Linked DNA regions of Parazoarcus communis. The main gene of each other region encodes a partner of the protein of the gene in region 2 in a complex. Links are inferred from orthologs where the notes say so. Each region holds a gene or a part of one and is shown on either strand. Other genes may lie near its edges. The genes, in order: CEW87_RS02605 and trxA.

Region 1 (3,112 bases), 2.3 Mb from region 2 along the record:
CTGAAGCGCGAGGGCGATGTCCTGCACATCAACCCTTCCCTGCCTGCCGACTGGCCCGGCCTCACGATGCGGTTCCGCCATGGAAGCACGTCCTACAACATCGTCGTCTCCCAATCCGGCGGCGGCGAAGCCGGGGTAACTCGCATGGAACTGGATGGCGCCGAGGTGCCCGGGCGGAGCATCCCGCTGCTGGACGACCATCTGAAGCACGATCTCCACGTCCGGGTCGGCAGCGGCGATCCCGGCGGGTAGGCCCAGCCCCCGCCGGGCTGGTTTCTGCAACAAAAACTTCATCCTCGTTCGTCCATATTTCGATAATATTCGAACTATGGAAACGTTAAACGCAGCCGAACTCCTCGCCGCCCTGGGTCATGAATCCCGCCTGAGCATCTTCAGACTGCTGGTGGAAGCCGGACCTGAAGGCGTTCATGCGAGTTCAATCGGGGAGCAGCTCGGCATGGCGCCGGCCACGCTGTCCTTCCACCTTGCGCATCTGAGCCGGGTCGGGCTGATTCGCGGGCAGAAGGAGAGCCGCTTCATCCGCTACACGGCCGAGTTTCCAACCATGGACGAACTGATCGTCTTTCTGACCAGCAACTGCTGCCAGGGCGAGGCCTGCCTGCCCAAGGCAAGCGCATGCAGCACGGCGGCACAGGGTCGAAACCTGAAGACCGACACACACACCTGCAAGGAGCCCTGATTGTGGAACGCCCGCTCAACGTCCTGTTTCTGTGCACAGGCAACTCGGCCCGCAGCATTCTGGCCGAAGCCATTCTGAACCACTCCGGGAAGGGACGCTTCAACGCCTTCAGTGCCGGCAGCCACCCCAGCGGCACAGTCAATCCCCTCGTCCTCGAACTGCTCAAGCAGCAGGGATTTGCCACCGAGGGCCTGCGCAGCAAGGCCTGGTCCGAGTTCGCCACACCCGACTCACCCAAACTGGATTTCGTGTTCACCGTGTGCGACAACGCCGCGGGTGAAGTGTGCCCGGTCTGGCCCGGCCAGCCGATGACGGCGCACTGGGGCATCGAAGACCCGGCAGCGGTGACGGGTGACGATACTGCCAGGCGTCAAGCCGTATCCAGGGCGCTGCACATGCTGAATCGTCGTATCGCGCTCTTCACCAACCTGCCCTTTGCCAAGCTCGACCGCCTGTCGTTACAGAACAAGCTCGACACCATCGGCGACTTGCGCAAGCAGGGCGAATGAACACCAACGACTGAAAACAATACCGAAATGAGTACTCTCAAGACCGTGCTGGTGTTATGCACCGGAAACTCCTGCCGCTCGCAGATGGCCGAAGCGATCCTCAACCATGAGCTTGGCGACCGGGTTCGCGCCCTGTCGGCGGGCACGCTGCCGCAGCCGAAGGTTGCCGATGGCGCGATCGAGGCCTTGAAGGCCGCCGGCCTGCCGACCGCGGGCCTTCACCCCAAGACCATCGACGCCGTGATCGACGAGCCGATCGACCTGGTGGTGACCGTGTGCGACAACGCCAAGGAAAGCTGCCCGATCTTCCCGCGTGTGGTGCCGCGCATGCACATGCCCTTTCACGACCCGCATGGCGAACCGCTGGAGAGTTTCATCAAGGTACGCGACGAAATCCGGACGCAGCTGATTCCCGCTGTCCGGACTGCACTGGAGCGGTGAACGATGTCTGCACAATGTGAAGCAACTGCCAAGCTTGCCGCCGGCGCGCCGATGAGTGTTTTCGAGCGCTACCTGACGGTGTGGGTGTTCCTGTGCATCGTGACCGGGATTACGCTCGGGGAGTTCGCACCGGGCGTGTTCCAGACCATTGGCCGCATGGAATACGCACAGGTGAATCTGCCCGTCGGCCTGCTGATCTGGGTGATGGTGATCCCGATGCTGGTCAAGGTCGATTTCGGCGCGCTGAATGAAGTCAGGCAGCACGTGCGCGGCATCGGCGTGACCCTGTTCGTGAACTGGCTGGTGAAGCCGTTCTCCATGGCATTTCTCGGCTGGCTCTTCATTCGCCACCTGTTTGCGCCGATGCTGCCGGCCGATCAGATCGACAGCTATATTGCCGGCCTCATCCTGCTCGCCGCGGCGCCGTGCACCGCGATGGTGTTCGTGTGGAGCAAGCTGACCAATGGCGACCCTTTGTTCACGCTGTCGCAGGTAGCGCTGAACGACGCCATCATGGTGTTCGCCTTCGCGCCGCTGGTCGGCCTGCTGCTTGGCATCTCGGCAATCACCGTGCCGTGGGCCACACTGGTGACCTCGGTGGTGCTGTACATCGTGATCCCGGTCATCATCGCCCAGGTGTGGCGCAAGATGCTGCTTGCCAAGGGCCAGGCCGCTTTTGACGCCGCGATGGAGAAGATCGGCCCGTGGTCGATTGCTGCACTGCTGCTGACGCTGATCCTGCTGTTCGCCTTCCAGGGCGAGGCGATCCTCCGGCAGCCGCTGATCATCGCGCTGCTGGCCGTGCCCATCCTGATCCAGGTGTTCTTCAATTCGGCGCTGGCCTACTGGCTGAACCGTGCCGTCGGTGAGAAGCACAACGTGGCCTGCCCGTCTGCGCTGATCGGTGCGTCGAACTTCTTCGAGCTCGCGGTAGCCGCTGCCATCGCCATCTTCGGTTTCAACTCGGGCGCGGCGCTGGCTACGGTGGTGGGCGTGCTGATCGAAGTGCCGGTGATGCTGCTGGTGGTGAAGGTCGTGAATTCGTCGAAGGGCTGGTACGAAGCCCGTTAGTCTCCAGGAAGATCGTCATGAAAAAACTCGAAGTCTTTGATCCTGCGATGTGCTGCTCCACCGGCGTGTGCGGTGTCGATGTCGACCCGGTGCTGGCCCAGTTCGCGGCCGACCTGAAGTGGGTCGAGGAACACGGTATCAGCGTCGCGCGCCACAACCTCGGTCAGGAGCCCCAGGCTTTCGTGGCCAACCCGGCGGTGGTCAAGGAGATGGAAGCGGGCATGGAGCGCCTGCCCATCCTCGCGGTGGACGGCCACATCGTGTCGACCGGCATGTACCCGTCACGGCTGCAGCTGGCGCAAAAGCTCGGCATTACGCTGACCCGCGACGAGAAACCCCGCATCAAGGCCGGCAGCCCGTGCTGCTCGCCCGACTCCGGTTGCTGCTGAGG
Region 2 (3,073 bases):
GCTCTTCGAGCACCGCTTTTGCCACATCATGAAAGCTCACCACACCGAGCAAGGTCGTGCCATCCATTACCGGCAGGTAGCGTTGATGGTGATCAACCATCAGACGACGCAACTCGTCCATTTCCATGTTGGGTGCAGCAACCATCGGTACGGCCAGCATGGCCTGCTCGATCAGCATTTCCGCCCAGGCGGCACCGCCTTTCTGAACGGCCTGAAGCACCTCGCGGAAAGTCAGCATGCCGGCCATCTGGCCCTTGGAGAAGACCACCAGCGAGCCGACGTCCTGCTCGGTCATGATCGTCACCGCTTCGGCCAGACTCTTGTTTGGCGAAATGGTGTAAAGCACCTTCCCCTTGATCGCGAGAATCTCGCTTACCAGCATGATAGTTTTCCTCGGATATATTTTGTTTAGTTTGAGGCTGTGCGCCATCTTAGTGCATTGGGGAACTCCCTGAAAGCCGCCCCTGGACGGGCCTTCAGGGCACGGTCACCGCTTCAACTCACCGAGCTTGTCCTTCACCTTCGCCCACTCGTCCGCATCGGGGAGCGGATCCTTGCGCTCGACAATCGGTTTCCACTGGCTTGCCAGCTCCGCATTGAGCGCGATGAAGGATTCCTGGCCGGCGGGTACGTCATCCTCGGCGAAAATGGCCTCGACCGGACATTCGGCGACACAAAGCGTACAGTCAATACACTCCTCCGGATCGATGACAAGAAAATTCGGCCCTTCGCGAAAACAGTCGACGGGGCAGACATCCACGCAATCGGTATATTTGCAGCGCACACAGGCTTCGGTCACAACATAGGTCATTGCTTTGCTCTCACGGGTAACGACACCTGCCACTGGATAGGCATTCGTGCTCACAGGCGACAATATAGTCCAGCGTTTTGCTTTTTCGCCACGACAATGCACTTTTTCAGGACTTCGGACCGATAACACCTTGACGTGACCGACGTCATCGCATAACTTTCGGGAAACCTTCTTCCCGGCACCCTTCCCAGTGCCTGGCCGAACGGGTCCTCAGCGACCCTTCATCTCTCTAGTATCAAGTATTACGCAACACATCTCCCCCCTGATGCGAGGAATCATGAGCGAGCATATTCAATACGTGACCGACAGCAACTTCGAGTCCGAAGTGCTGCAGTCCCAGACGCCGGTACTCGTCGACTACTGGGCTGAATGGTGCGGTCCCTGCAAGATGATCGCGCCGATCCTGGACGAAGTCGCAAAAGACTACGCTGGCAAGCTCAAGGTCGCGAAGCTCAACATCGACGAAAACCAGGAAACGCCGGCAAAGTACGGCATCCGTGGCATTCCCACCCTGATGCTTTTCAAGGGCGGGAACATCGAGGCGACGAAAGTCGGCGCCCTTTCAAAATCTCAACTGACAGCCTTCATTGACAGCAACATCTAAGCCGGAAACCGCTCCGGCCCGTTCTCGCGGTGCGACGCGCGCCCGCCGCCGGGGCCCCCGGCACCGCGACGGTAATCCTCCCGAAAACATTCCGTCCGATGACGACCTGCTCGACGCAGAATCGTCTGGAGAGACGGGTACGCCCACCGATCCGGCCATCCCTGCCCTGCACCTGTCCGAGCTCAAAGCACTGCACGTCAGTGAATTGCTCGAGATGGCAGTCGCAAATGATGTCGAAGGCGCCAATCGCCTGCGCAAACAGGAGCTCGTCTTTGCGCTGCTGAAGAATCGTGCACGCAAGGGCCAGCCCATCAGCGGCGACGGCGCACTTGAAGTCCTTCCCGACGGGTTTGGCTTCCTGCGCTCGCCCGACACGTCCTATCTTGCGGGTACCGACGACATCTACGTGTCGCCGTCGCAGATCCGGCGTTTCAACATGCGCACCGGCGACACCATCGAGGGTGAGATTCGCACCCCGAAGGATGGCGAGCGCTATTTCGCACTGGTCAAGCTGGACAAGATCAACGGCCGCCCTCCCGAGGAGTGCAAGCACAAGATCCTGTTCGAGAACCTGACGCCCCTGCACCCGCAGGAGTGCCTGAAGCTTGAGCGCGAAATCCGTGGCGAGGAAAACGTCACCAGCCGCATCATCGACATGATCGCGCCAATCGGCAAAGGTCAGCGTGGTCTGCTCGTCGCCCCGCCAAAGAGCGGTAAAACGGTGATGCTGCAGCATATCGCCCATGCGATCACGTCCAACCACCCCGATGTCGTGGTGATCGTGCTGCTGATCGACGAACGCCCGGAAGAAGTGACCGAAATGCAGCGCTCGGTGAAGGGCGAGGTCGTGGCCTCCACCTTCGACGAACCCGCATCCCGTCACGTTCAGGTTGCCGAGATGGTGATCGAGAAGGCCAAGCGCCTGACCGAACACAAGAAGGATGTCGTCATCCTGCTCGACTCGCTGACGCGACTGGCGCGTGCGTACAACACGGTCGTACCGGCTTCGGGCAAGGTCCTGACCGGCGGCGTCGATGCCAACGCGCTGCAGAAGCCCAAGCGCTTCTTTGGCGCCGCGCGGAACATCGAGGAAGGCGGTTCGCTGACCATCATCGCCACCGCGCTGATCGACACCGGCAGCCGTATGGACGACGTGATCTACGAGGAGTTCAAGGGCACCGGCAACATGGAGCTCCACCTCGACCGCCGCATGGCAGAAAAGCGCGTGTATCCGGCCATCAACGTCAATCGCTCGGGCACCCGACGCGAAGAGCTGCTGATGAAGCCGGACATCCTCCAGAAAGCCTGGATTCTGCGCAAGCTGTTGTACGGCATGGACGACATCGACGCGATGGAGTTCCTGCTGGACAAGGTCAAGGCCACCAAGAGCAACGCCGAGTTCTTCGACGCAATGCGTTCGGGACGCTGAGAAATCAAGCGCCCCACATGAGAAAGCCACCTTCGCAGGTGGCTTTTTTTCGTCTGTGAGCAGCGATTACTTGCCGTACTCAAAGAAGCCCTTACCCGTCTTGCGACCGAGATAGCCGGCTTCCACCATCTCCACCAGCAAGGGTGCCGGACGGTACTTCGGATCCTTGAAACCTTCGAACAGCACCTGCATCACGGCCAGTTCGACATCCAGACCGATCATGTCACAC

Evidence for each region.
Region 1: the proteins of trxA (region 2) and CEW87_RS02605 are in contact, whole or in part, in an NMR structure (PDB 2IPA), measured with the Bacillus subtilis proteins. The link is inferred for Parazoarcus communis from one-to-one orthologs.

The regions. Positions count from the first base shown.
Region 1 is NZ_CP022188.1:563,764-566,875, forward strand. Bases 154-2,943 are described here. They hold CEW87_RS02605 (arsenate reductase ArsC), read left to right. Parts: upstream 154-1,236; coding sequence 1,237-1,650; downstream 1,651-2,943. Other genes in these bases: CEW87_RS02590 (GH36-type glycosyl hydrolase domain-containing protein), read left to right, coding at 154-252; CEW87_RS02595 (ArsR/SmtB family transcription factor), read left to right, coding at 329-700; CEW87_RS02600 (arsenate reductase ArsC), read left to right, coding at 697-1,209; arsB (ACR3 family arsenite efflux transporter), read left to right, coding at 1,654-2,721; arsD (arsenite efflux transporter metallochaperone ArsD), read left to right, coding at 2,739-2,943. Also shown: more of CEW87_RS02590, read left to right, coding at 1-153; more of arsD, read left to right, coding at 2,944-3,110. UniProt on the Bacillus subtilis protein: Catalyzes the reduction of arsenate [As(V)] to arsenite [As(III)]. In vitro, can dephosphorylate para-nitrophenyl phosphate (pNPP).
Region 2 is NZ_CP022188.1:2,866,307-2,869,379, reverse strand. What follows is about bases 1-2,751. They hold trxA (thioredoxin TrxA), read left to right. Parts: upstream 1-1,088; coding sequence 1,089-1,415; downstream 1,416-2,751. Other genes in these bases: rho (transcription termination factor Rho), read left to right, coding at 1,582-2,751; fdxA (ferredoxin FdxA), read right to left, coding at 488-811; CEW87_RS13145 (CBS domain-containing protein), read right to left, coding at 1-382. Outside these bases: more of rho, read left to right, coding at 2,752-2,844; CEW87_RS13125 (3-hydroxybutyryl-CoA dehydrogenase), read right to left, coding at 2,911-3,073. UniProt on the Bacillus subtilis protein: Participates in various redox reactions through the reversible oxidation of its active center dithiol to a disulfide and catalyzes dithiol-disulfide exchange reactions.